DNA from 4 places in the Kitasatospora sp. NPDC002522 genome. Region 1 is predicted to be linked to each of the others. Evidence: riboswitches for the same ligand, from Rfam matches in the RefSeq annotation. Region 1 holds a riboswitch; each other region holds the start of a gene.
The links. A riboswitch is a leader RNA that binds a small molecule or an ion and turns the genes downstream of it on or off. The one in region 1 is predicted to bind cobalamin.
Positions count from the first base shown of each region.

Region 1 (4,999 bases):
CCGTCATTCCACTTCGCTCGCAATCGCGTTGATCGCGGCAGCGGCCATCGCGCTGCCGCCCCGGCGGCCCCGGATCACCAGGTGTTCCAGTCCGGACGGGTGTTCGGCCAGGGCCTGCTTCGACTCGGCCGCGCCGATGAAGCCGACCGGGACGCCGATCACCGCGGCGGGTCGCGGCGCACCGGCCTCGATCATTTCCAGCAGCCGGAACAGCGAGGTCGGCGCGTTGCCGACGGCGACCACGGCGCCCTCCAGGCGGGGGATCCAGAGTTCCATCGCGGCGGCGCTGCGGGTGTTGCCCATGGCGCGGGCGAGTTCGGGCACGGCGGGGTCGGTGAGGGTGCAGATCACCTCGTTGTCGGCGGGCAGCCGCTTGCGGGTCACGCCGCTGGCGACCATGTTGACGTCGCACAGGATCGGTGCGCCGGCGTGCAGGGCCTTGCGGGCGTCGGCGACCACGTTCGGCGAGTAGACCAGGTCCTCGACCAGGTCGACCATGCCGCAGGCGTGGATCATCCGCACCGCGACCTGCGACACGTCCGCGGGCAGCGCGGCCAGGTCCGCCTCCGCCCGAATCGTGGCAAAGGACTGGCGGTAGATGGACGCGCCGTCCTTCTCGTACTCGATCACTTGGCCCTCCGCGCCTCGGCGTTCCGCGCCTCGGCGAGCGCCGCGGCGAGTTCTGTGTCGTCTTCTGCGTCGTCGGCTCCCGGCCCCGGCACGTCCCGTGCGGTGCCGTCCACCGTCACCCGGTATCCGCCGCCGCCGGTCGCCAGGACGTCGACCCACCGCCCGGCGGGGTGTCCGCAGCGGCGTTCGCAGCCGGACCAGTGCACGGGCAGCCCGCCGGCCGTCGCGGTGCGGGCGGCGTCCGCCCGGACGTCGGCCAGGGACTTTCCGCACCCGGGCAGCCCGGTGCAGGCGCTCAGCCCTTCCCAGGGCCCGCCGGGCTCGGTCCGGAACCCGGCCGCGGCGAAGCGCTCCAGCCATCCGGCGCCCGCCCCGGGCACCACGACGCCGCGCCACGGGGTCACCCGCACCGCTGCGCCGCCGGGGCCGCCGGACGCCGGCGCCTCGGCCAACAGGCGCCACTGCGCGCTGTCCGCCCGGCCGAACCGCAGCCCGACCGACACGGCGTCACCGACGACGCCCAGCGCGGGCGGCCGCCCGGCGAACTCGGGCAGTTCGACCGCGCCGTCGGGAAGTTCGTCCTGCACCTCGCGGACGTGCCAGGCCCGGCCGCGGGCCAGCGCGAGGAACTTCCGCGCGGCGTCCAGCGCGGCGGCGACCGGCGCGTCGACGGGGGTGCCGCGGCGGGCCCGGCCGAGGCGCAGCAGGGCGCGGCCGCCGCCCGTTGCGATCAAGGTCACATCGGCGTTCAGGGCGGCGACGTCCCCGCGCCCGTCGTCGACGGCGAACAGGAACTTGCCGGACAGCCCCGCCGCCCATCGCGCGGCGCACAGCGCGGCGTCCAACTCCCTTACCCAGGTGTGGACTTCGTCGCCGTGTCCGAGTCCGTCGAGACCGGCCAGCGGGGAGGCGACGACGTTGCGCACCCGCTCGTGGGTGTCGGACGGCAGCAGCCCGGCGGTGCGCAGCCGGGCGGCCAGTTCCGCCCCGCAGTCGTCGCGCAGCCCCCGCAGCTGGACGTTGCCGCGCGAGGTGACCTCGACCTCGCCGTCGCCGAGCGCGTCCGCCGCGTCGGCGATCGCGTGGACCTGACGGGCCGTCAACAGCCCGCCGGGCAGCCGGAGTCGGGCCAGGTGGCCGTCCTCGGCCCGGTGCAGGCGCAGCGCGCCGGGGCAGGCGTCGGCGCGGTCCCGGTCGGTCCCGACGACGGGCGCGGCACCGCTCCCGCCGGAGGGTGCCGGTACGGCGTCGGGTGTGGGTGGCATGGCCGCGAGCATACCCATCGGCGGGCGGCCCGCTACCGTCCCGTACGTCACACTCCCCCGCGGTGACGGTCCGACAATGCGCAGCTCAGCGCCGTGACACGAGGGGCCCACGGGCCGCCCGGGACGCGTGGGGCGGAGATCCACGGGGCGTTCGAGGTCACACTCCCCCCGGCGGGCGATCACCCCGTACGATGCTGGCGGGCGGTCCGCGGACCGTCCGCTGCCAGCGACGGCACAGCGGAGGAAGTCCGGTGCGAATCCGGTGCGGTCCCGCCACTGTGACCGCGGCTCACCGAGCCGCGGGAGCCAGGAACTCCGGCCGTCCTCCACTGCCCGGGGCGAGGACCCCGAGGAAGGTCCGATCGATGCGCCGCCGCATGCCCGCAGCCGGGCCGGGTCCCGTGCCGCCTCCGGCACCCGTGCCCCGGTGCCCGGACGCGCCCGTTCCCGCGCCCACCAGTTCGTCGGCGTCCCGCCGTTCACGCGGGGGCGGGACCGTCTCCGCGCCCGGGTGCGTCCACCCGTCCCTGCCCGACACGCCCGGGAGGGCTTCCGCATGATCCTGCTCCTGTCCACGTCCGACACCGACCTGCTGAGCGCCCGTGCGGCGAACGCGATGAGCGGTCCGGTGCCGTTCCGCCTGGGCAACCCGGCGCGCCTGTCGCCCGCCGAGCTGCCGGAGCTGCTGGAGGGCGCCGACCTGGTGGTGGTGCGCCTGCTGGGTGGCCGCCGCGCCTGGCAGGAGGGGCTGGACGCGCTGCTCGCGGGGCCCCGCCCGGTGGTGGTGCTGACGGGTGAACAGGCCCCGGACGCCCAGCTGATGGAGCTGTCGACGGTGCCCGCGGGCATCGCCGCGGAGGCGCACGCCTACCTGGCGCACGGCGGCCCGGCGAACCTGGCGGAGCTCGGCGCGTTCCTGTCCGACACGGTGCTGCTGACCGGCCACGGCTTCGCGCCGCCGGCCTCGGCCCCGGCCTGGGGTCCGCTGGAGCGCACCCCGGCCACCGACGCGGGCCCGACCGTCGCGGTGCTGTACTACCGCGCCCACCACATGAGCGGGAACACCGCGTTCGTGGAGACGCTCTGCCAGGCGATCGAGGAGCAGGGCGCGCAGGCCCGCGCCTACTTCTGCGCCTCGCTGCGCGGCGCGGAGCCGGAGCTGCTGGCCGCCCTCGGCGAGGCCGACGCGATCGTCACCACGGTGCTCGCGGCGGGCGGCACCCGGCCGGCCGACGCGCAGGCCGGCGGCGACGAGGAGGCCTGGGACGCCGGCGCGCTCGCGGCGCTGGACCGGCCGATCCTGCAGGCGCTGTGCCTGACCTGGTCGCGGGCGCAGTGGGAGGGCAGCGACGACGGCCTGTCCCCGCTGGACACCGCGACCCAGATCGCGGTGCCGGAGTTCGACGGCCGGCTGATCACCGTCCCGTTCTCCTTCAAGGAGGTCGACCAGGACGGCCTGACGGTCTACGCGGCGGACGCCGAGCGGGCGTCGCGGGTCGCGGGCATCGCGGTGCGCCACGCCCGGCTGCGGCACGTCCCGGCGGCCGAGCGCCGCCTGGCGCTGGTGCTGTCGGCCTACCCGACCAAGCACGCGCGGGTCGGCAACGCGGTCGGCCTGGACACCCCGGCCTCCGCGATCCGGCTGCTGGAGCGGCTGCAGGCGGAGGGCATGGACCTCGGCGACAGCCTCCCGGGCCTGCACACCGAGACCGACGGCGGCCACGAGGGCGACGCGCTGATCCACGCGCTGATCGAGGCGGGCGGCTACGACCAGGCCTGGCTGACGGAGGATCAGCTGTCCCGCAACCCGGTGCGCATCCCGGCCGCCGACTACCGCCGCTGGTACGCGACGCTGCCTGCGGCGCTGCGCGAGCAGGTCGAGGAGCACTGGGGCCCGGCGCCGGGCGACCTGTACGTCGATCGCTCGCACAACCCCGAGGGCGACATCGTGCTGGCCGCGCTGCGCTCCGGCAACCTGCTGGTGCTGATCCAGCCGCCGCGCGGCTTCGGCGAGAACCCGGTGGCGATCTACCACGACCCGGACCTGCCGCCGAGCCACCACTACCTGGCGGCGTACCGCTGGATCGCGGCGGCGCAGGAGGACGGCGGGTTCGGCGCGCACGCGGTGGTGCACCTGGGCAAGCACGGCAACCTCGAGTGGCTGCCGGGCAAGACCGCGGCGCTGTCCGCGGAGTGCGGCCCGGACGCCGTCCTCGGCGACCTCCCGCTGGTCTACCCGTTCCTGGTGAACGACCCGGGCGAGGGCACCCAGGCCAAGCGCCGCGCGCACGCCACGCTGGTCGACCACCTGGTGCCGCCGATGGCCCGCGCCGACTCCTACGGCGACATCGCGCGCCTGGAGCAACTCCTCGACGAGCACTCGAACATCGCGGCGATGGACCCGGCGAAGCTGCCGGCCGTCCGCGCGCAGATCTGGACGCTGATCCAGGCCGCCCGGCTCGACCACGACCTGGGCCTGGACGAGCGGCCGGAGGACGACGGCTTCGACGACTTCCTGCTGCACGTCGACGGTTGGCTGTGCGAGGTGAAGGACGCGCAGATCCGCGACGGCCTGCACGTGCTCGGCCAGGCCCCGGCGGGCACCGACCGGGTCAACATCGTGCTGGCGATCCTGCGGGCCCGCCAGATCTGGGGCGGCGTCAGCGCGCTGCCGGGCCTGCGCGAGGCGCTCGGCCTGGACGAGGCGGCACTGACCCTGGGCGCGACCGACGCGGCGGAGGCGCAGGCCCGGGCCCTGGTCGAGGCGATGGAGGCCGAGGACTGGAACCCGGCCGCGGTGGAGAAGGTCGCCGCGGGCCTGCCGCCCGCGGTGGCCGAGGTACTGGCCTTCGCCGCCGCCCAGGTGGTGCCCCGACTGTCGTCCACCACCGACGAGTTGGACGCGGTGCTGCACGCCCTGCAGGGCGGCTTCGTGCCGGCCGGCCCGTCCGGCTCGCCGCTGCGCGGCCTGGTGAACGTGCTGCCGACCGGCCGCAACTTCTACTCGGTGGACCCGAAGGCGGTGCCCAGCCGGCTCGCCTGGGAGACCGGGCAGGCGCTGGCCGCCTCCCTGGTCGAGCGCTACCAGGCCGACAACGACGGGC
Region 1 covers NZ_JBSFXE010000014.1:148,564-153,562, forward strand. Annotated here, with positions in the region: gene ACWD4U_RS14985 (precorrin-2 C(20)-methyltransferase) at 1-7, opposite strand, end outside; gene ACWD4U_RS14990 (precorrin-8X methylmutase) at 4-630, opposite strand; gene ACWD4U_RS14995 (cobalamin biosynthesis protein CobG) at 627-1,895, opposite strand; cobalamin riboswitch at 2,081-2,233, shown strand; gene cobN (cobaltochelatase subunit CobN) at 2,452-4,999, shown strand, end outside.

Region 2 (4,999 bases), on a different contig from region 1:
CAGGGAGCAGGCGATGGCGTCCTGCTCCTCCTGGCTGAGGGTCGGGGCGGCCACCGGCACGGGGGCGGCGGCGCGGGCGGCTCCGGAGGCGGCCTGGGCGATCCGGGTCGCGGGGCGGGAGCGCAGGTAGTAGGTGGTCTTGAGACCGACCTTCCAGGCGTAGGAGTACATCGAGGAGAGCTTGCCGATGGTCGGCGCCGCCATGAACAGGTTCAGCGACTGGCTCTGGTCGATGTACGGCTGGCGGGCGGCGGCCAGGTCGATCAGCGCGCGCTGGGGCAGCTCCCACGCCGTGCGGTAGAGCGAACGGACCTCCTGCGGCAGCCAGTTGAACTCCTGGATGGAGCCGTTGGCGTCGCGCAGCGCGTCCCGGGTCTGCTGGTCCCAGACGCCGAGGTCCTTCAGCTCGCGCACCAGGTACGGGTTGACCTGGAGGAACTCGCCGGACAGCGTCTCGCGCTTGAACAGGTTGGAGACCTGCGGCTCGATGCACTCGTAGACGCCGGCGATCGAGGCGATGGTCGCGGTCGGCGCGATGGCGAGCAGCAGCGAGTTGCGCAGGCCGACGGCGGCGATCCGGGCGCGCAGCGCGTCCCAGCGCTCGGTCCACTGCGGGGCGGCCGCACCGAAGTGGTCGATGTGCAGCTGGCCGCGGGCGGCGCGGGTCTCCTCGTACGCCTCGTGCCGGCCGAACTGCTCGGCCAGGTCGGCGGAGCGCTCGTAGGCGGTGAGCATGATGCGCTCGGCGATCAGGGTGGAGAGGGTCTTCGCCTCGGCGGAGTCGAAGTCGATCCGCAGCTTGAAGAAGACGTCCTGCAGGCCCATCACGCCCAGGCCCACCGGGCGCCAGCGGGAGTTGGACGCCCCGGCCTCGGTGGTCGGGTAGAAGTTGATGTCGATCACGCGGTCGAGGAAGGTCACCGCGGTGCGGACGGTGGCGTCCAGGCGCTCCCAGTCCATCGCGCTCGTGAGGTCGTCGACCGAGGCGCCCGGGGCGACGTGCGCGCCCAGGTTGACCGAGCCGAGGTTGCAGACCGCGGTCTCGGAGTCGTCGGTGACCTCCAGGATCTCGGTGCACAGGTTCGAGGAGTGCACCACGCGGCCCGGCAGCGCGGTCTGGTTGGCGGCCCGGTTGGAGGCGTCCTTGAAGGTCATCCAGCCGTTGCCGGTCTGCGCCAGGGTGCGCATCATCCGGGCGTACAGGGTCTGCGCGGGGATGGTGCGCACGGCCTTGCCGGCCAGCTCGGCCTTGCGGTACGCCTCGTCGAAGTCGGCGCCCCACAGGTCGACCAGCTCGGGCACGTCGGCGGGGGAGAACAGCGACCAGTCCTGGTTGGCGTTCACCCGGCGCATGAACTCGTCCGGGATCCAGTGCGCCAGGTTCAGGTTGTGGGTGCGCCGCGCCTCCTCGCCGGTGTTGTCGCGCAGCTCCAGGAACTCCTCGATGTCGGCGTGCCAGGTCTCCAGGTAGACGCAGGCCGCGCCCTTGCGCCGGCCGCCCTGGTTGACCGCCGCCACGGAGGAGTCCAGGGTGCGCAGGAACGGCACGATGCCGTTGGACTGCCCGTTGGTGCCGCGGATCAGCGAGCCGCGGGAGCGGATCCGGGAGTAGGACAGGCCGATGCCGCCGGCGTGCTTGGACAGCCGGGCGATCTGCGCGTAGCGGTTGTAGATCGAGTCCAGGTTGTCCAGCGGCGAGTCCAGCAGGTAGCAGGAGGACATCTGCGGGTGCCGGGTGCCGGAGTTGAACAGCGTCGGGGAGGACGTCAGGTACTCCAGCCGGCTCATCAGCCGGTACAGCTCGGCCACCTCGTGCACCGAGCGCTCGTCGGTGCCGACCGCGAGGCCCGCCGCCACGCGGAGCAGGAAGTGCTGCGGGGTCTCGACCACCTTGCGGGTGATCGGGTGGCGCAGCAGGTAGCGGGACTGGACGGTGCGCAGGCCGAAGTACTCGAAGCGGTCGTCGCCCTGAGGGTCGATCAGCGCGTCGAAGAGCGCGGCGTGCTCGGCGACGTAGGCGGCGGTGGCGTCGCCGATCAGGCCCTCGGCGTGGCCGACGGCGACCGAGTCGGAGAACGCGGTGACGCCCTGGGTGCGGGCCTCGTCACGGATCTCCAGGGCGAGCAGGCGGGCGGCCAGCTTCGAGTACTGGGGGTCCTCGGCGATCATCGACGCGGCGGCCTCCACGGCCAGCCCGCGCAGCTCGGCGAAGTCCGAGCCGGCATGGCGGCCGCGCAGTGCGGCGGCGGCGACGTGGCCGGGGTCCACCTGGGGGAGATCGGTGCTGCGGTCGGTGAGCAGCCGAAGCAGCGCCGCACCGGGATCGGTGAAGGTGTCGGCGGAACCCTGGGACGGCAGGGTGACTGAGGCGGCGACGGTCAAGGCGCACTCTCTCCTGTGGCGGCGGTCGGACGTGGCACGGTTGTCCGGATCCGCGCGTGCGGCAGGGGAGGACGGCACGCCGAAAACGCGTAACGGCGCGCGAAAGACCCACCCCCGGCCCGCCCGCGAGACCGGACGGCAAAGCAGTGCTGCATGGCGTCTGCGGGGATGCCGTGTCGCACACCGTCGGCAGGTCCTCGGACTGCGCGGGCGTCGCTGCAGCCCGCTCACCGTTGCGGGGCAGTCCCGGACTCGCACCGGGTTCCCCTGCGTTGACAGCGAGAGTGAGCATACATGTAGTGGCGGCTGGAGCTGGAAGCACCAGATGTAGTAGCGCGTGTCGTGTCGGCCCGTCCGCGCGTAGACAACAGGACGGATGCGAAGCGCCCGTCAGAACCGGATCGTGTAGACCATCAGCTGAAGGCCGGGCATCGGCTGCCAGTCCCGGGCGGGGGTGCGGACGAAGCCCAGCGCCTCGTAGATCCGGTGCGCGGCGGTCATCGCGGGCCGGGTGGAGAACGCCATTCCGGCCAGGCCCAGCTCCCGGCTGCGCTCCATCGCGGCGGCCACCAGGGCCCGGCCGACGCCGCGGCCGCGGGCCGCCGCGCCGACCGCCAGCATCCGGATCTCGCCCTCGTGCGGCTCGGCGATGTCCGCCCACTCGGTGCCGCCGGCGGCGAAGGTCACACAGCCGAGGACCTGCCCCGACGCGTCGACCGCGACCAGGAGTTCGGCCTCCCGGTCGCGGCGCGCGGCGTCCCTCAGCAGGTGGACGTACGGGGAATCGGAGCGGGTGTGGCCGTCGCCGACGAAGGCCTCGACGCTGACCGCGCCGGCGCCTTCGAGGTCCTCGGCGAGGGCGCGGCGGATGATCGGGGGCTGCATTCGGACAGTGTGCCGGAGCGGATCCGGCGCGGGTCGGCGAGGTCCGGGTCGACGGGATAGCCGGTGGGGCGGTGGCGGTTGTCCCGGCCGTGCCTGGTGGTCCGGTCCAGGTCGCGGCCGACCAGGACGCCGAGGAGTCCGAAACTGCCGAGGAGGCCCAGCAGGGCGAGCGCGGTGGTCATGGGTCCACTCTCCGCTCCGGGCGCACCGCGTACGAGTGGCAGGAAAGCCTGCTTGCCTCGAAATCCTGCCACTGCCATCCTGGACCCATGCTGAGCAACGTCGCGGTGATCGTGCTGGAGGAGGTCCACCCCTTCGAACTGGGCGTGGCCTGCGAGGTGTTCGGCCTGGACCGGAGCGAGGAGGGCCTGCCGGTCTACGACTTCGCGCTGGTCGGCGACCGCCCCGGCCCGATGCGCACGCACGCCGGGTTCAGCATCGACGTGCCGCACGGCCCCGAGCGGATCGCCGAGGCCGACCTGGTGATCGCCACCGCCACCGGCATCCGCGACCACTACCCCGAGGAGCTGTGCGAGGCGCTGCGCGCCGCGCTGGCCCGCGGCGCGCACCTGCTGTCGATCTGCTCCGGCAGCTTCCTGCTCGGCGCGGCCGGCCTGCTCGACGGCCGGCGCTCCACCACCCACTGGCGGTATGCGGACCTGATGGCCGAGCGCTTCCCGCTGACCACCGTCGAACCGGACGTGCTGTACGTCGACGACGACCCCGTGATCACCTCGGCGGGCACCGCGGCCGGCATCGACGCCTGCCTGCACCTGGTGCGCAAGGTGCAGGGCGCCGAGGTGGCCCGCGGCATCGCCCGCCGGATGGTGGTCGCCCCGCACCGGGACGGCGGGCAGGCCCAGTTCATCAACCGCCCGCTGCCGGAGGGCGAGGGCGACTCCCTCGGCGGGGTGCTGGAGTGGATGCGCCGCCACCTGGAGGAGGAGACCAGCGTCGAGCGGCTCGCCCAGCTCGCCCACATGTCGCCGCGCACCTTCGCCCGCCGCTTCCAGCAGGAGACCGGCACCACCCCGCACCGCTGGCTGATCGGGCAGCGGGTGCTGTTCGCCCAGCGGCTGCTGGAGTCCACCGACGAGAGCGTGGACGCCGTCGCCGCGCGCTGCGGCTTCGGCAACGCCGCCACCCTGCGCCACCACTTCGGCCGCCGGCTCGGCACCACCCCGCAGGCCTACCGGCGGGCCTTCGGCCACCCCCGGCCGGCCGTGAGCCCGGCGGCCTGAGCCCCGCCCCGACGGCCCGCACGCCGTCCCGGGGCCCTCCCGCGGCCCTGACGGCGCGTCAGGACAGGTGGCCGGTCTGGTTCCAGGACTGCGGGCGCAGCCGCCCGTCGCGGGCCCGCCAGACGCTGGTCGAGCAGTTGGCGACCGGGTCGAGGGCCAGCAGCTGCTCCTCGCCGAGCCGGTCCAGCACGTGGCGCATCATCAGCACCGTGCAGTCGTGCGCCACCACCAGCACCGGCCGACCGGCCTCCTCCTCGGCCAGGTCGCGCAGCAGCGAGCGCACCCGCAGCGCCACGTCCAGCCAGGACTCGCCGCCCGGCGGGCGGTAGTACAGCTCGCCCATCCGGCGGCGGCGCTCGGCCTCCGCGGGGTGGTCACGCTCGATCGCGGCCTTGGTGAGCATCTCCAGCACCCCGAGTTCGCGGTCGCGCAGCCGCTCGTCGTAGCGCACCGGCAGGCCGACCGGGACGGCGCCCATGCCGGAGGCCTGG
Region 2 covers NZ_JBSFXE010000004.1:115,354-120,352, forward strand. Annotated here, with positions in the region: gene ACWD4U_RS04685 (ribonucleoside-diphosphate reductase subunit alpha) at 1-2,382, opposite strand, end outside; cobalamin riboswitch at 2,554-2,680, opposite strand; gene ACWD4U_RS04690 (GNAT family N-acetyltransferase) at 2,773-3,267, opposite strand; gene ACWD4U_RS04695 (helix-turn-helix domain-containing protein) at 3,537-4,508, shown strand; gene ACWD4U_RS04700 (histidine phosphatase family protein) at 4,567-4,999, opposite strand, start outside.
Region 2: linked by a shared signal. The riboswitch ahead of ACWD4U_RS04685 (ribonucleoside-diphosphate reductase subunit alpha) and the one ahead of cobN (cobaltochelatase subunit CobN) in region 1 are both predicted to bind cobalamin.

Region 3 (4,999 bases), on a different contig from region 1:
CCCAGGCCGTCCGGGGAGGCGGGCGCGCCCTCGTCGCCGCGGTAGGTGACGGTCAGGGTGGGCAGGCGCAGCGCGTGCAGCAGCGGCAGCACCGGCAGCGCCTGGGTGCGGTCGGCGCCGGGGCCGTGGATCAGCACCACCCAGGTGCCGCGGATCCCGGTGGTGTGCCAGGCCGGGAGCGGGCCGAGCTCGCCGTCGACCGCGGTGTCGGTGAAGTCCAGGCCGGCGGCGGTGCGCGGGTCCCCGATCAGCACCCGCGGGGTGACCCGGACCTCGGTGCCGACGGCCAGGGTGCCGCCGTCGGCCCGCTCCAGCCGCCGCAGGACCCGCTGCTCGCCGCGGTCCAGGACACCGCCGACCACCGCGTGCCCGCCGTCCGGCCACTCCAGCGCGTAGTGCCCGGTCAGCAGGGTCTCCTCGGTCCGGGTCAGCCCGACCCGGCCGGGACCCAGGTCCTGCACCACCACCCGCGTCGCGGCGAACGGCTCCACCTCCCCGGGCCGCACCACCCGGTTCGACACCTTCCTCCCGAGCAGCAGGAACGCCGCCCCGGTCCCTGCTGCGGCGGCTGCGACAACGGCGGCGGTTCCCCAACGCATCGACGGCACTCCCCGGCTGACGGTCCATGGCTACGAGCACCAGTCCACCCGCAGACGCCGCCCCCGGCGACCCGGGACGCGCGAGCGGGTGGTCGGCCGGGGAGCCGACCGCCGGTGACAGCGGGACGGTGCACCGGGAGCGGCCGCGCTCCGGGTCATGCGCGCCGACGAGCCCTCGGCATCGGTTGGCGGGGACCGCCCTCGACGAGGTGGCCGTAGCCGCCGGCCTCCCAGACCAGCGCCCGGAATTCCTGCAGGGTCAGCGCTGTGGCCTCTTCGCCCGACTCGGTGCGGAAGTGGACGGTGCCGCAGCGGGCGCAGTACCAGCCTCGGGACCAGAGCCGCTCGGCAGCCGCCCGACCCGCCAGGAGCCGTTTTCGGGCCGACCGATGCTTGGCCGCGCGGACGAACAGCGCGATCGCCGCCACCAGCGCCAGTGCGGAGATCCAGCCCAGGAAGGCGAAGTCGGGCCGTGGCGAGTCCGCGACCGGAGTGCGGTCGAACGGGTAGTTCTGCGGGTGCGTCGCCGTGGTGCGGTCACTGAACCAGTGGCCGGCGGCGGCGCCTGCGATGAAGGTCCCGATGGACACCAGTCCCAACATCCCCGCGAGACAACCGAGCGGTGACGGCATGGACAAGAGCCCCGGTGCCGGTTCCAGAGCACCCGACAGGGACGTGGTGACACTGCGGGTGACGGTCTCCTCGGGATCGTCGAAACGAGCCGGAGTCGTGATCCTGACGCTGTCCCGCCCGGCGTGGTAGACGGCCGGAACGCCGGCCACCTCGTCGGTGAGTCCGCAGCTCGGGCACGGTTGCAGCAGCGGTGGCCCGGTGTCTTCGATCCTTGCCATGGAACCCCCTGGGTGCGTTCTGCCGGTCGGGCGCGGCCATGCTGACAGACGACGGGGCGAGACGGTGATGATCTGAGCGAAGACTGAGGATCGGCCGTTCGACCGACCCTTGGCACCCGTCCGCTAGGCCGCCAGTTCCTCGGCCAGGAGTTGCCAGAAGCGCGGGGTGACCGGGGGGCGGGGCGGGGGCGGGGTGGCGCCCCAGTGGGTGGGGGTGTGGTGTTCGGACTGGAGGGTGGCGAGGGTGTGTTCGAGGGCTTCGGGGGCGACCGGGACGATGCGGGCGATGGGGCGGAGTTGGGCCTGCCAGCGGCCCTGGACGACCTGGCGGAGGCGGGAGTCGAGTTCGGCGTCGCGGCCGGTGAGGTGGACCAGGGTGCGGAGGTCGACGCCGAGGACGACGGCGAGGGTGTGGGTCTGTTCCTCGTCGCCGGTCCACTTCCCGGTGGCTTCGGCCTTCTGGTAGGTGGCGGGCGCGAGGCCGAGGCGGCGGGCGGCCTGTTCCTGGCTGAGCTCGCGGGCCAGCCGGAAGTCGCGCAGGGTGCGCGGGGCTCCGCCCATGAGCTGGACGGGCGGGCACCAGAGGGTGCGGGCGAGGGCGATGAGCTCCTCTTCGGTGGGGACGATGTGGCCGCTCTCCCAGCCGAGGACGTGGGCGGGCAGCAGGCGGATGCCGTGGGCGGCGAGGCCTTCGGCGACCTGATCGGGTGTCAGGCCGAGGCCGGTCCGGTGGGCCCGGGCCGCGGCGGGGGAGAACGGCACGGGCGGGGCCGGCAGCTGTCTGCGTCGCATGCCCCCTGAACGTACGGGCGGACGGCGGCGGGCCCCACCCGCCGAAGACACGAAGCGGGGCGGGCGGTCCCGGCCGACGACTGGTCGATCGAACGAGAGGGGGGTGGACGAACCGGACGCCGGATCGGACGTAGTGACGGAGCGACAGCCGCTCGGCCGGGAGCGCTCGGACGGCGACCGTGTGTGACCAAACCCTCCGTCACCTCGGTTGACTGGCGGGAAGCGGGCGTGGTGGGATCTTCGGGCCAAACGGAGGTAAGCAGAGGAAGCCGGTGCGAGTCCGGCGCGGTCCCGCCACTGTGACCGGGGAGCCCGATGGGGCGTCCGGGAGTCAGGAGACTCTGGCCTTTCGTTCCGTCGATCCAGGGCGCGGACCCTGAGTGAGGACACGACGCCATGCGGGCTGCCCCGTACCTGGTGGGCGCGGTCGCGGGGTACCTCGCGGACGCCCGGCTGGGCGACCCTCGGCGCGGGCATCCGGTCGCCCTGTTCGGCAGCGCCGCCGCCCGGTTGGAGAAGCGCCTGTGGCGTGACCACCGCGGGGCCGGGGCGGTGCACACCGCGCTCGCCGTGGGCGCGGTCGCCGCGGGCACGGTGCTCGCCGAGCGCGCGGTGCGGCGTTCGCGGCCGGCCGCGGCCGCGCTGACGGCCGCCGCCACCTTCACCGTGCTGGGCGGGACGTCGCTGACCCGGGAGGCGCGGACCGTCGGACGGTCGTTGGCGGCCGGGGATCTGACGGCGGCTCGGGAGCGTCTCCCCCACCTGTGCGGACGCGACCCCTCCGGCCTGGACGAGCAGCAGGTGGCCCGGGCGGTGGTGGAGTCGGTCGCCGAGAACACCGCGGACGCCGTGGTGAACGCCCTGGTGTGGGGCGGACTGGCGGGCGCCCCGGGGTTGTTGGCGTTCCGTGCGGTCAACACGCTGGACGCGATGGTGGGCCACAGGTCCGCGCGGTACCGCCGTTTCGGCTGGGCCGCGGCGCGGCTGGACGACGTCGCGGGCTGGCCGGGTGCCCGGCTCACCGCGCTGCTGACGGTCGCCGCCTCGGGCGCCCCGGGCCGGACCTGGCGGGTCTGGCGGCGGGACGGCTCCGCCCACCCGAGCCCGAACGCCGGGCAGGCCGAGTCGGCGTTCGCGGGCGCGCTCGGCGTCCGCCTCGGCGGGACGCTGCAGTACGGCGAGCGGGTCGAGCACCGGCCGGTCCTGGGCGCGGAGCTCCCCCCGGTCGGCGTCGCGGACATCGAACGGGCCTGCCGGCTGTCGCGGCGGGTGGGGGCCCTGGCGCTGGGGGTCACCGTCGCCGCGCGGGCCGTGGCGCTGTCGCGCCCCCGGGGTGCGTTCTCCTCTTCCTCTCTCCCCTCCGAAGGAGCCCGCCCGTGAACGGCGCGTTGCTGGTCGCCGGTACGACGTCCGATGCCGGGAAGAGCGTGGTCACCGCGGGGATCTGCCGGTGGCTGTCCCGGCAGGGGGTGCGGGTGGCGCCGTTCAAGGCGCAGAACATGTCGTTGAACTCGTTCGTGACGGCCGACGGGGCGGAGATCGGCCGGGCGCAGGCGATGCAGGCGCAGGCGGCGGGGGTGGAGCCGGAGGCGGCGATGAACCCGGTGCTGCTGAAGCCGGGGGCGGACGGGCGCAGCCAGGTGGTGCTGCTCGGGCGGGCCGTCGCGGAGGTCGGGGCGCTGGACTACCGGGAGCGCAAACCGGTGCTGCTGGAGCGGTCGTTGGAGTGCCTGGCGGACCTGCGGTCGCGGTTCGACGTGGTGGTCTGCGAGGGCGCGGGCTCCCCGGCGGAGATCAACCTGCGGGACCGGGACATCGCCAACATGGGCCTGGCGTCGGCGGCGCGGCTGCCGGTCGTGGTGGTCGGCGACATCGACCGCGGCGGGGTGTTCGCGTCGATGTTCGGCACCCTGGCGCTGCTGTCCGCGGAGGACCAGGCGCTGATCTCGGGCTGGATCGTCAACAAGTTCCGCGGCGACGCCCGGCTGCTCGCGCCGGGGCTGGAGATGCTGCGGCAGTTGACGGGCCGTCCGGTGCTGGGGACGTTCCCGATGCTGTCGGGGCTGTGGCTGGACGCCGAGGACTCGCTGGACCTGGCGTCGGTGGCGCAGCGCCCGCCGGTGGCCGGGCCGGCCGGGGCGGAGGTGCTGCGGGTCGCGGTGGTGCGGCTGCCCCGGCTGTCGAACTTCACGGACGTGGACGCGCTGGCCCAGGAGCCGGGGGTGCTGGTCCGCTGGGCGACCCGGCCGGAGGAGCTGGCGGACGCCGACCTGGTGGTGCTGCCGGGGACCCGAGCGACCGTGGCGGACCTGGCGTGGCTGCGCGCGCAGGGGCTGGCCGAGCCGCTGGCGGCGCGCGCCGCGGAGGGCCGGCCGGTGCTCGGGGTGTGCGGCGGCTACCAGATGCTGGGCCGTCGGATCGTGGACACCGTCGAGTCGGGCGCGGGCGCGGTGGACGGGCTGGGGCTGCTGCCGACCCGGGTGGTGTTCGGGCGGGAGAAGGTGTTGGCCCGTCCGGTCGGGGTGGCGTTGGGCGAACGCGTGGAGGGGTACGAGATCCACCACGGGGTGGTGGCGGTGGAGGGCGGCGAGGTGTTCGTCGCGGGGCCGGACGGATCGGCCCTGGACGGCTGCCGGGTGGGCTCGGTGTGGGGGACGACCTGGCACGGGGTGTTGGAGAACGACGCGTTCCGGCGGGTGTTCCTGCGCGAGGTGGCGCGGGCGGCCGGGCGGGCGTTCACGCCGTCGCCGGACACCT
Region 3 covers NZ_JBSFXE010000015.1:67,517-72,515, reverse strand. Annotated here, with positions in the region: gene ACWD4U_RS15420 (alpha/beta hydrolase) at 1-599, opposite strand, end outside; gene ACWD4U_RS15415 (hypothetical protein) at 755-1,450, opposite strand; gene ACWD4U_RS15410 (helix-turn-helix domain-containing protein) at 1,574-2,242, opposite strand; cobalamin riboswitch at 2,460-2,605, shown strand; gene ACWD4U_RS15405 (cobalamin biosynthesis protein) at 2,639-3,622, shown strand; gene ACWD4U_RS15400 (cobyric acid synthase) at 3,619-4,999, shown strand, end outside.
Region 3: linked by a shared signal. The riboswitch ahead of ACWD4U_RS15405 (cobalamin biosynthesis protein) and the one ahead of cobN (cobaltochelatase subunit CobN) in region 1 are both predicted to bind cobalamin.

Region 4 (4,999 bases), on a different contig from region 1:
CTGGGCAAGAGCACCTTCTTCCGGCACTTCACCGACAAGCGCGAGGTGCTGTTCGGCGGTGACGTGCTGGGCCGGCTGTTGGCCGAGGCGGTCGCCGCCGCCCCGGCCGGGACCGGCCCGCTGGAGGCGGTCGCCGCCGCGCTGGACGCCGCTGCGACGTACGGCTTCCGCCCGGAGCGGCGGCAGGCCGTCCGCGACCGCCAGCAGGTGATCGCCGCCCACCCGGAGCTGACGGAGCGTGAACTCCTCAAGCGGGCCGGCCTCGTCGCCGCGTTGACCGACGCCCTGCGCGCCCGCGACGTCCCCGCCCCGACCGCCGCTCTGGCCGCCGAACTCGCCTCCCTCGCGCTGCGCACCGCCCTCGCCGAGTGGACCGCCACCGACGACACGGACTTCTCCGCCCTCGCCCGCCGCGCCCTCGCCACCCTCCACGCCGCCGCCGCCGACCTCTGACCGGCCCGCCACCCGGAGCGCGGGTCCAGGAGCCCGGAGCCAGTCGCCCCGGCCGGCCTGTCCGACCCGGCTGGGATGATGGAGTCCTTCAGCCACCCCGATCCAAGGAGTTGACGCCGGTGCCGGAGGGGCACGTCATCCATCGCCTGGCCAGGCAGAACGCCGCGCTGTTCGCCGGCCGACCGGTCGCGGTGTCCAGCCCGCAGGGCCGCTTCGCGGAGGGCGCCGCACTACTGGACGGCCGAGTGCTGGACGAGGCGGAGGCGCACGGGAAGCACCTGTTCCTGGGCTTCGGGGAGTCCTGGCTGCACGTGCACCTGGGCCTGTACGGCGGGTTCACCTTCGGCGGCGGGCCGGCCCCCGTCCCGGTGGGGCAGGTCCGGCTGCGGATCCAGGGCGAGGAGCACTACGCCGACCTGCGCGCCCCCAACACCTGCGAGCTGCTCACCCCGGCCGAGAAGCTGGCGCTGCACCGCCGCCTGGGCCCCGACCCGCTGCGCCCGGACCAGGCCGGCGACGACGCCTGGCGGCGGATCTCGCGCAGCGGCACGACGGTGGCCGCGCTGCTGATGGACCAGAAGGTGCTGGCGGGCGTCGGCAACGTCTACCGCGCCGAGGTGCTGTTCCGGCTCGGCATCAGCCCGCACCGTCCGGGCCGCTCGCTCAGCCGGGCGGAGTGGGAGGCGATCTGGTCGGACCTGGTGGAGCTGATGCACGCGGGTGCCGCCGCGGGCCGGATCGACACCGTCCGCCCGGAGCACACCCCGGAGGCGATGGGCCGCCCGCCGCGGGTGGACGACCACGGCGGCGAGGTGTACGTCTACCGCCGCACCGACCAGCCCTGCCTGGTCTGCGGCACCCCGGTGCGCACGGAGGAACTGGCCGCCCGCAACCTGTTCTGGTGCCCGAGCTGCCAGCGACCCTGACGTGCCGTCGGATCGCCAAGCCTTGACGCAAGGTTGACCGCTTCTTGGGTGAGGGCGCGGGGCGGCGCTCCTATTGTCGGGGCCATGCCTGCTCAACCCTTCCAGGCCCCGCGCCCGACCCCGGCGCTGCCCGTCCTGCCCTACCGCAAGCCCACCAAGGGCCGCGACTACTGGGTACTGGACGACGTGCTGCCCGATCCGGACGCGGTGCGCGCCCGGCACCTGGCGCGCACCGACTGGGAGGAGGGCTACCCGCACAAGCCCGAGGCCTGGCCGGGGCTGCGGGCGATGCCCGGGCTGGAGCCCGAGGAGCTGGCACACGTCGAGAAGCTGGTCCGGGAGACCATCGGGGTGCCGCGGATCTGGGCGCTGGGCGAGGCCGAGGGCGGCACCTTCAACCACAACTGCGTGCAGGTGGTGGGCGCGGGGGAGTGCGAGCCGCGGCCGCACACCGACTCCCGCTCGCTCTGCCGCTACGCCGCGGTGCTGTACCTCAACCCGGGCGTCCCGAAGCGGTGCGGCACCAGCTTCTACCGGCAGAGCCTGCCCGGCGGCCGGCTCGGCGGGAACACCGTGGTCGCCCCGCACAACAACCTGGTGGACGCCCTCGGCACCCGCTTCGTCCCGCCGGACTCCTTCACCGAGGACCTGGCCGTCCCGCACCGCTACAACCGGCTGCTGCTCTACACCGCCAACCTGATGCACACGGCGAGCGAGTACCACGGCGCGACGCTCGACGAGAAGCGGATGACCTGCGTCTTCTTCTGGATGGCCTGACGCTCCGTCACCCCGGCCCGGTGACGCGCCGTCACCGGACCCGCCCGGGCGTGATCTTCGCCACCTGCGGACCCGCACGCCCGTGCGGCCTTGCCGCTGCGGGCGCGTCGGTCCTACGGTGGTCGGGCCGTGGTGTTCGGGAAGCCGGTGCACTGTGCCTCGCCACAGGAGTCCGGAGCGGCCCTCGCCACTGTGATCGGGGAGTCGTCGGCTCCCACCTCGTGCCACTGGCCCCGTCGCGGCCGGGAAGGCCGGGCGCCGGCGCGCAACACCCCGTCAGCCAGGAGACCGGCCACGGCATCTCACGAAGTGATCCACGAGGTGCTGGAGCGTGATCCGCGGATGACCGCGTCCGAACTGACCCTGCCCGAGAACAGTCCGGGCGCCGCGTTGCCGAGCTTCCGCTGGCGGCGCGAGGACACCCTGCGCACGGCGGGGCTGATGGCCGTGATCCTGGCGCTGCACGTGGTGGCCTTCGGCACCCTGTTCTTCCTGGTGGCGCCGCACCGGTACCAGGTCGGCACCCAGGTGTTCGGCGTGGGCCTGGGCGTCACCGCGTACACCCTGGGCATGCGGCACGCCTTCGACGCCGACCACATCGCGGTGATCGACAACACCACCCGCAAGCTGATGGCGGACGGCCGCCGCCCGGTCTCGGTGGGCTTCTGGTTCGCCCTCGGCCACTCCTCGATGGTGGTGCTCATGGCCGGCCTGGTCGCCGGGGGAGCGGCGCTGGCGGGCACGCTGATGGACGACGAGTCGACGACCCATCAGGTGCTGGGCACCATCGGCACCACCGCTTCGGGCGCCTTCCTGTACCTGATCGCCGCGCTCAACCTGGTCGCCCTGCTGGGCATCCTGCGGGTGTTCCGGGCGATGCGGGCCGGCCAGTTCGACGAGGCCGAGCTGGAGAGGCACCTGACGTCGCGCGGCCTGCTGGCCCGGGTGCTGAACCGCGCCACCCGCTCGATCTCCCGTCCGGGCCAGATGTTCCCGGTCGGCATGGTGCTGGGCCTGGGCTTCGACACCGCCACCGAGGTCACCCTGATGGTGATGGCCGGCTCGGGCGCGGCGGCCGGGCTGCCCTGGTACGCGGTGGTCTGCCTGCCGCTGCTGTTCGCCGCCGGGATGAGCCTGTTCGACACCCTGGACGGCACGTTCATGAACTTCGCCTACCAGTGGGCGTTCTCCAACCCGGTCCGCAAGGTGTACTACAACCTGACCATCACGGGCCTGTCGATCGCGGTGGCCTTCCTGATCGGCACCATCGAGCTGGTCGCCGTGCTGCACGACAAGCTGTCGCTCACCGACCCGGTCACCGGGTGGATCGCCGGGCTGAGCCTGGACAACGTGGGCTTCGTGATCGTCGGCCTGTTCGTGGTGGTCTGGGCGGCCGCGATCGGCTACTGGCAGGTCGCCAAGCGCACCCGCGCCTTCGCGAACGCGGGCTGACCGGGCGGGGAGTTGACCGGGCGGGGTGCCTGGCCGGGCAGCGGCTGACGCGGTGTCAGCCCGCCGCCAGGATCAGCGAGCCGGCCACCGCCAGCCCCGCGCCGACCACCTGCACCCGCAGCAGCCGCTCCTTCAGCAGCCCGCGCGCCATCAGCGCCGTCACCACCGGGTAGAGCGAGGCCAGCACGGCCGCGACCGCCACCGAGCCCAGGTGTGAGGCGGCGGCGTACAGCCCGTTCGCGGCCACGTCGGCCACCCCGACCGCGGTCAGCGCGGGCAGCGACCGCCCGGCGGTGCGCAGTTCGAGCGGCTGCCGGCGGGCCGCCGCGGCGAGCATCCCGGCGCCCACCACGGCGTTGGTCACCCGCTGCACCAGCAGGGCGAGCAGCAGCCCGCCGCCGCTGCTGGCGTGCGCGATCAGCGCCAGCACCGCGCCGAAGGTGAGCGCCGCGCCGAGGGTCAGCACCAGCACCTGACGGCTGACCGCGGCCCCGCCGCGCTGCGGACCGCCGGCCAGCGCCACCCCGGCGACCGCGACCAGGATGCCCAGCACCTGGGTCAGGCCCGGCCGCTCGCCGACCGCCAGCCCCACCCCGATCGGCACCGCCACCCCGACCGTGGCCAGCGGCGACACCACGCCCATCGGGCCGAGCGCCAGCGCCCGGTAGAAGGCCAGCAGCGCGACCGGCCCGATCAGGCCGGCCGCCACCGCGTACCAGAGCCCGGGCCCCGCGTCCGCGAAGCCGCCGGTGGCCACCACCGCCACCAGCAGCACGGCGGCGGCCGCGGCCTGCGAGAGCACCACCACCGTCAGCGCGGGCAGCCGCCGGGTGATCGCGCCGCCGCCGTAGTCGGCGACTCCCCAGAGCAGGCTGGCGAGCAGGGCGAGCGCGGCGCTCATGAAGCGCAGCTCCAGGGCAGCATGGTGGACTCCGCAGTACAGTTCGGTGGATCTGTCGTTCCGCCCGAAGCGTAGTTCAGGAGACTGGACTACTCCAACCAGAATATTGGACTCACGCGTGCCGGATCCCGACCTCGTCACCCAGGCCCTCGCCCGCAACCTGAAGCGGCTGCGCACCGAACGCGGCCACACCCTGGACGCGCTGTCCGCCCGTTCCGGCGTCAGCCGCGGCATGGTGGTCCAGATCGAGCAGGGCCGCACCAACCCCTCGGTGGGCACCGTGGTCCGGCTCGCGGACGCGCTCGGCGTCTCGATCGCCCGGCTGCTCGACTACGACGAGACCTCCACCGTGCGGATCGTGCCCGGGGAGGAGGCGGTCCGGCTCTGGTCCGGCCCGTCCGGCGGCCGCGGCGTCCTGCTGAACGGCATCGAGGCCCCCGGTCCGCTCGAACTCTGGGACTGGCTGCTGCAGCCCGGCGAGGCCCACGCG
Region 4 covers NZ_JBSFXE010000057.1:11,041-16,039, forward strand. Annotated here, with positions in the region: gene ACWD4U_RS31660 (helix-turn-helix domain-containing protein) at 1-453, shown strand, start outside; gene ACWD4U_RS31665 (Fpg/Nei family DNA glycosylase) at 573-1,379, shown strand; gene ACWD4U_RS31670 (DUF6445 family protein) at 1,464-2,156, shown strand; cobalamin riboswitch at 2,270-2,467, shown strand; gene ACWD4U_RS31675 (Nickel transporter NicT) at 2,499-3,608, shown strand; gene ACWD4U_RS31680 (DMT family transporter) at 3,664-4,509, opposite strand; gene ACWD4U_RS31685 (helix-turn-helix domain-containing protein) at 4,628-4,999, shown strand, end outside.
Region 4: linked by a shared signal. The riboswitch ahead of ACWD4U_RS31675 (Nickel transporter NicT) and the one ahead of cobN (cobaltochelatase subunit CobN) in region 1 are both predicted to bind cobalamin.